2 regions of the Streptomyces sp. NPDC048192 genome follow, and region 2 is predicted to be linked to the other one. Evidence: predicted binding sites of a transcription regulator. Region 2 holds the regulator's gene; the other holds the start of a gene.
What was found. The regulator HrcA, encoded in region 2, represses chaperone genes, less so after heat shock. The targets are predictions, from matches to a motif close to TTNGCACTCNGNNNNNCNGAGTGCNAA.

Region 1 (4,412 bases), on a different contig from region 2:
GCTCGAACTCATTGACGGAAAGCTAGAGGTCAAGCCGTTGCCGGACCAGCGTCACCGGGGCATCATCGTGTGGCTCATGCGGCTGTTCATGCAGCTGCGCCCCGAACTGGCCATCTACCCCGAGCAGCAGCTCAAGATCGGCGCTTACCGCAAGGGCCACGCCTGTGCGGACGGTGCGCTGGCGCCGTTCAACCACTTCATCGCCCAGGAAGGCGACTGGGCAGACCCCGACGGCGTCCTCATGGTCGTGGAAGTCATCTCTCGCGATCGTGACACCGACCGGCGGGACCGCGTCGACAAGGTCCGCGGTTACGCCGAGGCCGGTATCCCCGTCTACCTGCTGATCGACCGGGACGACGACACGATCGTCGTGCACAGCGACCCCAAGGACGGCCGTTACCAGCAGTCGCCCTCCTACTCCTGGGGCGCGACGGTCCAGCTCCCGCCTCCGGTCGGCATCACCCTGAACACGGAGGACCTCAAGGACTACGCCGACTGAACCGAACCCGGAAAACGCCCGAGGGCGGCACCCCCAGCCGGAAGCTGGACGTGCCGCCCTCGGTCCGTGAGGACAGGCGATCAACCCTAGGGTCGATCAGAAGTCCATGTCACCGCCCGGCATGCCGCCGCCGGCCGGCGCGGCGGCCTTCTCCGGCTTGTCGGCGATGACGGCCTCGGTGGTGAGGAACAGCGCGGCGATGGAGGCGGCGTTCTGCAGCGCGGAACGGGTCACCTTCGCCGGGTCGATGATGCCCTCGGCGACCAGGTCGACGTACTCGCCGGTCGCGGCGTTCAGGCCGTGGCCCGGGGTGAGGTTGCGGACCTTCTCCACCACGACGCCGCCCTCGAGGCCGGCGTTGACGGCGATCTGCTTCAGCGGGGCCTCGAGCGCGATGCGGACGGCGTTGGCGCCGGTCGCCTCGTCACCCTCGAGCTCCAGCTTCTCGAAGACCTGGGAGGCCTGGAGCAGGGCCACGCCACCACCGGCGACGATGCCCTCCTCGACGGCGGCCTTCGCGTTGCGGACGGCGTCCTCGATGCGGTGCTTGCGCTCCTTGAGCTCCACCTCGGTGGCCGCGCCGGCCTTGATGACCGCGACACCGCCGGCGAGCTTCGCCAGGCGCTCCTGCAGCTTCTCGCGGTCGTAGTCCGAGTCGCTGTTCTCGATCTCGGCGCGGATCTGGTTCACGCGGCCCGCGACCTGGTCCGAGGAGCCGGCGCCGTCGACGATGGTGGTCTCGTCCTTGGTGATGACGACCTTGCGGGCGCGGCCCAGGAGGTCCAGGGTCGCGTTCTCCAGCTTGAGGCCGACCTCCTCGGAGATGACCTCGCCACCGGTGAGGATGGCGATGTCGCCGAGCATGGCCTTGCGGCGGTCGCCGAAGCCCGGGGCCTTGACGGCGACGGACTTGAAGGTGCCGCGGATCTTGTTGACGACCAGGGTCGACAGGGCCTCGCCCTCGACGTCCTCGGCGATGATCAGCAGCGGCTTGCCCGACTGCATGACCTTCTCCAGCAGCGGGAGCAGGTCCTTGACCGAGGAGATCTTGGAGTTGGCGATGAGGATGTACGGGTCCTCGAGCACCGCCTCCATGCGCTCCATGTCGGTCGCGAAGTAGGCGGAGATGTAGCCCTTGTCGAAGCGCATGCCCTCGGTGAGCTCCAGCTCCAGACCGAAGGTGTTGCTCTCCTCGACGGTGATGACGCCTTCCTTGCCGACCTTGTCCATGGCCTCGGCGATCAGCTCGCCGATCTGGGTGTCGGCGGCGGAGATGGACGCGGTGGAGGCGATCTGCTCCTTGGTCTCGACGTCCTTCGCCTGCTCCAGCAGGGCGGCGGAGACGGCCTCCACGGCCTTCTCGATACCGCGCTTCAGCGCCATCGGGTTGGCGCCGGCGGCGACGTTGCGCAGGCCCTCCTTGACCAGGGCCTGGGCGAGCACGGTCGCCGTGGTCGTACCGTCACCGGCGACGTCGTCCGTCTTCTTGGCGACTTCCTTGACCAGCTCGGCGCCGATCTTCTCGTACGGGTCCTCGAGCTCGATCTCCTTGGCGATGGAGACACCGTCGTTGGTGATCGTGGGGGCGCCCCACTTCTTCTCGAGGACGACGTTGCGGCCCTTGGGGCCGAGCGTCACCTTCACGGCGTCCGCGAGCTGGTTCATGCCGCGCTCGAGGCCGCGCCGCGCCTCCTCGTCGAACGCGATGATCTTGGCCATGTGAAGTGGTCCCTCCAGGACTGGGGGTGATTCCTTCGGACCGCGCCCGCGCCCGCGACGGACGGCTCGCCGGCCTCGTGGTTCCTTGCCCCACCCAGCCCGCGGGCCTCACCGACCCGGTCCTTCACTGTCACTCTCACCTTCAGAGTGCTAACGCCAATGATTAGCACTCGGGCATGCCGAGTGCAAGCGCCTACGGGGGTACGGCGGCCCGGTCAGCCGCGCGCGAACACGGGTGATCGCCCGGCGGGACCCGGGCACGGCGAAGGGCCCGCACCCTGTGCGAGGTGCGGGCCCTTCGGCGGAAACATTCAGGCGGTGACGCGAACCATGTCGGCCTGCGGACCCTTCTGGCCCTGCGAGATCTCGAACTCGACCCGCTGGCCCTCTTCCAGGGTGCGGTAGCCGTCCATCTGAATCGCGCTGTAGTGGACGAAGACGTCCGCACCACCGTCGACCGCGATGAAGCCGTACCCCTTCTCCGCGTTGAACCACTTGACGGTGCCCTGAGCCATGCCTAACTCCCCTATTACTGGCCCTTGCACAGATCCACACTTCGCGGACCCGGGTCAGACCTCACCCCCCATTGGTCGGGGGCGTGCGCCGGAACGCGTCGACCGCGGCTGAATGTATCTGTCCAACTGCCGTCTGCAACAGGTCAATCGGACGAGAAATCTGGATGGCAACGGTCCGGAATGTGGTGAGAATTCGCCCGACTTCAGGGCAAGTCGGGCTCCATAAACCATCACAAAAGCCGCATAAAGCCCACATAGTTTGGCTGTTTCTTGTCGGGCCTGCGGCATGAATGCGGGGTTCCCGGCCTGTCCGACCGGGAGCGCGTTCCCCAACTCTACCGCGCTCAATCACACAGAATTGCCCCCTCCGCTTCTCTCACGGAGGGGGCAATCCGATGAACAACGGGTAACAGCGGTTACCCAAGGTAATGATCAGCCGCCGGCGACCGCCGGAATGATGGAGACGCCGGCGCCGTCCGGGGTGGCCGTCTCCAGGCCCTGCTCGAAGCGGACGTCGTCGTCGTTGACGTACACGTTGACGAACCGGCGCAGCTTGCCCTGGTCGTCCAGGACGCGCGCGGCGATGCCGGTGTGGTTCTTCTCCAGGTCCTCGATGACCTCGGCGAGGGTGGCGCCCTCGGCGGTCACCTCGGCCTGGCCGCCGGTGTAAGTGCGCAGGATGGTGGGGATGCGAACGGTCACGCTCATGCGAGGCCAGCCTCTCGGAAGGAGTCCAGGGTCGGACGGATGGTGGCGGTGAGCCCCGTGCCGGCCACCGCGTCCAGTGTCTTGAGGCCGTCGCCGGTGTTGAGGACCACCGTGGTCTTCGTCGGGTCCAGGACGCCGTCCTTGAGCAGCTTGCGGGTGACGCCGACGGTCACACCGCCCGCCGTCTCCGCGAAGATGCCCTCGGTGCGGGCCAGCAGCTTGATGGCGTCGACGACTTCCTCGTCCGTGACGTCCTCCACCGCGCCGCCGGTGCGGCGGGCGATGTCCAGGACGTACGGCCCGTCGGCCGGGTTGCCGATGGCGAGCGACTTGGCGATGGTGTCCGGCTTCTGCGGCCGTACCACGTCGTGCCCGGCCTTGAAGGCCGTCGACACCGGCGAGCAGCCCTCGGCCTGCGCACCGAAGATCTTGTACGGCTTGTCCTCGACCAGACCGAGCTTGATCAGCTCCTGCAGACCCTTGTCGATCTTGGTGAGCTGGGAGCCGGAGGCGATCGGGACGACGATCTGGTCGGGCAGCCGCCAGCCGAGCTGCTCGCAGATCTCGTACGCCAGCGTCTTGGAGCCCTCGGCGTAGTACGGCCGCAGGTTGACGTTGACGAAGCCCCAGCCCTCGCCGGCCGGGTCGCCGATCAGCTCGGAGCAGAAGCGGTTCACGTCGTCGTAGTTGCCCTCGATGCCGACGAGGTCGCCGCCGTAGATCGCGGCCATGACGACCTTGCCCTGCTCCAGGTCGTGCGGGATGAACACGCAGGAGCGGAAGCCGGCCCGGGCGGCGGCGGCGCCGACCGCGCCGGCGAGGTTGCCGGTGGAGGAGCAGGACAGGGTGGTGAAGCCGAAGGCGCGCGCGGCCTCCAGGGCCTGGGCGACCACCCGGTCCTTGAAGGAGTGGGTCGGGTTGCCGGAGTCGTCCTTGACGAACAGGCCGCCGGTGACGCCGAGTTCGCGGGC
Region 2 (4,412 bases):
GGCACCGTCGGCCAGGCCCGGATGCCCAGCGCGGCCGGTTTCACCGCCTGCCAGATGTCGATGTACGGGTGGCCGACGACGAGGGCGTGTTCGCTGGTCACCGACTCCGCGATCCGCCACTCCTTCGTGCCCGGCACCAGGTGGTCCACCAGCACGCCCAGCCGGGCGTCGGGGCCCGGCGCGAAGGACGACACGATCGACGGCAGGTGGTCCACGCCCTCCAGGTACTCCACCACCACGCCCTCGACGCGCAGGTCGTCGCCCCAGACCTTCTCGACCAGCTCGGCGTCGTGCCGGCCCTCGACGTAGATGCGGCCGGCGCGGGCCACGCGGGCGCGCGCGCCGGGCACGGCGACCGAACCGGAGGCGGTGCGGGCGGGCCGTGCCGGGCCGCCGGACGACGGCCGCACCAGCGTGACCACGCGGCCCTCCAGCAGGAAGCCGCGCGGCTCCAACGGGAACACCCGGTGCTTGCCGAAGCGGTCCTCCAGCGTCACCGTGCCCGCCTCGCAGCGGATCACCGCCCCGCAGAAACCGGTACCGGCCTCCTCCACCACCAGACCCGGCTCCGCCGGTACCTCCGGCACGGGTTTCGGCTTCTTCTTCCACGGAGGGGTGAGATCGGCGGCGTACTGGCGCATTCGGATGACGATAGGAGAAGCGGTGGGGCCGTACCTACGACACGCCGAAACGTGCTGCCAGCTCGTCGCGTTGGCGCCGTACGAAACCCGCGTCCACCACCGCTCCGTGACCGGGCACGTACAGCGCGTCCTCGCCGCCCAGGGCGAGGAGACGGTCCAGGGCGTCCGGCCAACGGGACGGGACGGCGTCCGGACCGGCCTGCGGTGCGCCGGACTCCTCGACCAGGTCGCCGCAGAAGACCACCTCCCGGTCCCCGGGGACGAGGACCGCCAGATCGTGCCCGGTGTGGCCCGGGCCCACGTTGGCCAGCAGGACCTGACGGCCGCCGCCGAGGTCCAGGGTCCACTCGCCCGAGACCGGGTGGCCGGGCGGCACGAGCGCGTCCACCGCCTCGTCGGCGTCCGCCACCGCGAGTCCGTTGCGGACGGCGTCCAGGCGCAGCGCCTCGCGTTCGTGGGCGAGGACGGCGTCCAGGCCCACCGCCCCGTACACCTCCGCGCCCGCGAAGGCGGCCGCCCCGAAGACGTGGTCGAAGTGGGGGTGGGTCAGCGCGAGATGGGTCACACGGCCGCCGGCCAGTTCCTCGGCACGGCCCCGGAGCCGGGCGCCCTCGGCGAGACTGGAGCCGGCGTCCACCATCAGCGCCGTACCCGCGCCGAGGACCAGACCGGCCGTGCAGTCCCAGCCGGGCAGCCGGCACCGGCCGACGCCCGCGGCCAGCCGTTCCCAGCCCAGCTCTTCCCAAGTCACCGTCATACCGCGACGCTATCCGCACGAGCCGCCGCGAGGGCACCGACCTTGCCCCGGGTGTACCCGACAGCCGTACACTGGGCCCGGGACGCTGGCACTCGCATGCGAAGAGTGCCAGGCGGACGAAGGCAGGACCGAGCGGAGCCGAGGGGACCACATGCTGGAGGTGCGCGCGAATGCTGAGTGAACGCAGGCTTCAGGTGCTGCGCGCCATCGTCCAGGACTATGTGGGCACCGAGGAGCCGGTCGGGTCGAAGGCCCTGACCGAGCGGCACAACCTCGGCGTGTCCCCGGCGACGGTCCGCAACGACATGGCCGCCCTGGAGGACGAGGGGTACATCGCGCAGCCGCACACCAGCGCGGGGCGCATCCCCACCGACAAGGGCTACCGGCTGTTCGTGGACAAGCTGGCGGGCGTCAAGCCGATGACCGCGCCCGAGCGGCGGGCGATCCAGAACTTCCTGGAGGGCGCCGTCGACCTCGACGACGTCGTGGCGCGCACCGTGCGGCTGCTCGCCCAGCTCACCCGCCAGGTCGCCGTGGTGCAGTACCCGTCCCTGACCCGGTCCACCGTCCGGCACGTGGAGCTGCTCTCGCTCGCCCCCGCGCGCGTGATGCTCGTGCTGATCACGGACACCGGGCGGGTCGAGCAGCGGATGGTCGACTGCCCGGCGCCCTTCGGCGAGGCCTCCCTCGCCGACCTGCGCGCGCGGCTGAACAGCCGGGTCGCGGGCCGCCGGTTCACGGACGTGCCGAAGCTGGTCGAGGACCTGCCGGAGGCCTTCGAGGCCGAGGACCGCGGTACGGTCTCGACGGTGCTCTCCACTCTCCTGGAGACACTCGTCGAGGAGAACGAGGAGCGGCTGATGATCGGCGGCACCGCCAATCTCACCCGCTTCGCGCATGACTTTCCTCTCACGATCCGGCCGGTGCTCGAGGCGCTGGAGGAGCAGGTCGTGCTCCTCAAGCTGCTCGGCGAGGCGAAGGATCCGGGCGTGACGGTGCGCATCGGGCACGAGAACGCCCACGAGGGACTCAACTCCACCTCCGTGGTGTCGGTCGGCTACGGTTCGGGCGGCGAGGCGGTTGCCAAGCTCGGCGTGGTCGGACCGACCCGCATGGACTACCCGGGAACGATGGGAGCGGTACGCGCAGTGGCACGGTACGTCGGACAGATCCTGGCGGAGTCGTAAGTGGCCACGGACTACTACGCCGTTCTCGGCGTGCGCCGCGACGCGTCGCAGGATGAGATCAAGAAGGCGTTCCGCCGGCTCGCCCGCGAGCTGCACCCGGACGTCAACCCGGATCCGAAGACCCAGGAGCGGTTCAAGGAGATCAACGCCGCTTACGAGGTGCTGTCGGACCCGCAGAAGAAGCAGGTCTACGACCTCGGCGGCGACCCGCTCTCGCAGAGCGGCGCCGGCGCGGGCGGCTTCGGGGCCGGCGGCTTCGGCAACTTCTCCGACATCATGGACGCCTTCTTCGGTACGGCGTCGCAGCGCGGCCCGCGTTCGCGCACCCGGCGCGGCCAGGACGCGATGATCCGGATCGAGGTCGAGCTGGACGAGGCGGCCTTCGGGACGACCAAGGACATCCAGGTCGACACCGCGGTCGTCTGCAACACCTGCAACGGCGAGGGCGCGGCCCCGGGCACGTCCGCCCAGACGTGTGACATGTGCCGGGGCCGCGGTGAGGTCTCGCAGGTCACGCGGTCCTTCCTGGGCCAGGTCATGACCTCGCGGCCGTGCCCCCAGTGCCAGGGCTTCGGCACCGTGGTGCCGACCCCGTGCCCCGAGTGCGCGGGCGACGGCCGGGTCCGCTCCCGCCGCACCCTCACCGTGAAGATCCCGGCCGGTGTCGACAACGGCACGCGGATCCAGCTCGCCGGCGAGGGCGAGGTCGGGCCGGGCGGTGGGCCGGCCGGTGACCTGTACGTCGAGATCCACGAGCTGCCGCACCCGACCTTCCAGCGGCGCGGCGACGACCTGCACTGCACGGTGACGATCCCGATGACGGCCGCGGCGCTCGGCACCAAGGTGCCGCTGGAGACCCTGGACGGCATGGAGGAGGTCGACATCCGGCCCGGCACCCAGTCCGGCCAGTCGATCCCGCTGCACAACCGGGGTGTCACGCACCTGCGCGGCGGCGGCCGGGGCGACCTGGTCGTCCACGTCGAGGTCCAGACCCCGACCAAGCTCGACCCCGAGCAGGAACGCCTCCTGCGCGAGCTGGCCAAGCTCCGCGGCGAGGAACGCCCAAAGGGCCAGTTCCAACCGGGGCAGCAGGGCCTGTTCTCGCGGCTGAAGGATGCGTTCAACGGGCGCTGAAGCGGGCGCTGAGAGGCTGGGTACGGGGTGTTTTCCGCACCCCGTATGCCAGCGGTTTATGCCGCGGGAAGCCCGATTCGGACTCTTTCAAAGGACGTGACAACATGCGGTCATGTCCTCCGCGCTGACCGATCTCCTCCTGCATCCCATCGTGCAGGCCCCCATGGCGGGCGGTGTCTCCGTCCCGCAACTCGCCGCCGCCGTCTCCGAGGCCGGTGGCCTCGGGTTTCTCGCCGCCGGGTACAAGACCGCCGACGGCATGTACCAGGAGATCAAGCAGCTGCGGGGCCTCACCGCCCGCCCCTTCGGCGTGAACGTGTTCATGCCGCAGCCCGAGTATCCCGGTGCAAGCACCGGCACCACTGGAGCGGCTAACGCCGCGCCCCCTTCCGGTGCCGTCGAGGTCTACGCCCACCAGCTGGCCGGCGAGGCCGCCTGGTACGAGACCGAGCTGGGCGACCCGGACAGCGGCCGGGACGACGGCTTCGACGCCAAGCTCGCCGTGCTCCTGGACAACCCGGTGCCGGTGGTCTCCTTCCACTTCGGCGTGCCGAGCCCCGAGGTGGTCGACAGCCTGCGCCGCGCCGGCACCTTCACCCTGGTCACGGCCACCACCGCCGAGGAGGCCCGCGCGGTGGAGCGGGCCGGCGCGGACGCGGTGATCGCACAGGGCGTGGAGGCCGGCGGTCACCA

Region 1: a site for HrcA is predicted at 2,382-2,408, ahead of groL (chaperonin GroEL). Genes of this name have one in related genera too.

Annotation. Positions count from the first base shown of each region.
Region 1 is NZ_JBIDAL010000005.1:401,050-405,461, forward strand. It holds gene ACGFZN_RS12620 (Uma2 family endonuclease) at 1-499, shown strand, start outside; gene groL (chaperonin GroEL) at 596-2,218, opposite strand; gene ACGFZN_RS12630 (cold-shock protein) at 2,530-2,733, opposite strand; gene ACGFZN_RS12635 (ubiquitin-like small modifier protein 1) at 3,166-3,441, opposite strand; gene thrC (threonine synthase) at 3,438-4,412, opposite strand, start outside.
Region 2 is NZ_JBIDAL010000010.1:146,117-150,528, forward strand. It holds gene ACGFZN_RS22900 (DUF3097 domain-containing protein) at 1-641, opposite strand, end outside; gene ACGFZN_RS22905 (MBL fold metallo-hydrolase) at 676-1,398, opposite strand; gene hrcA (heat-inducible transcriptional repressor HrcA) at 1,569-2,585, shown strand; gene dnaJ (molecular chaperone DnaJ) at 2,586-3,719, shown strand; gene ACGFZN_RS22920 (nitronate monooxygenase) at 3,832-4,412, shown strand, end outside.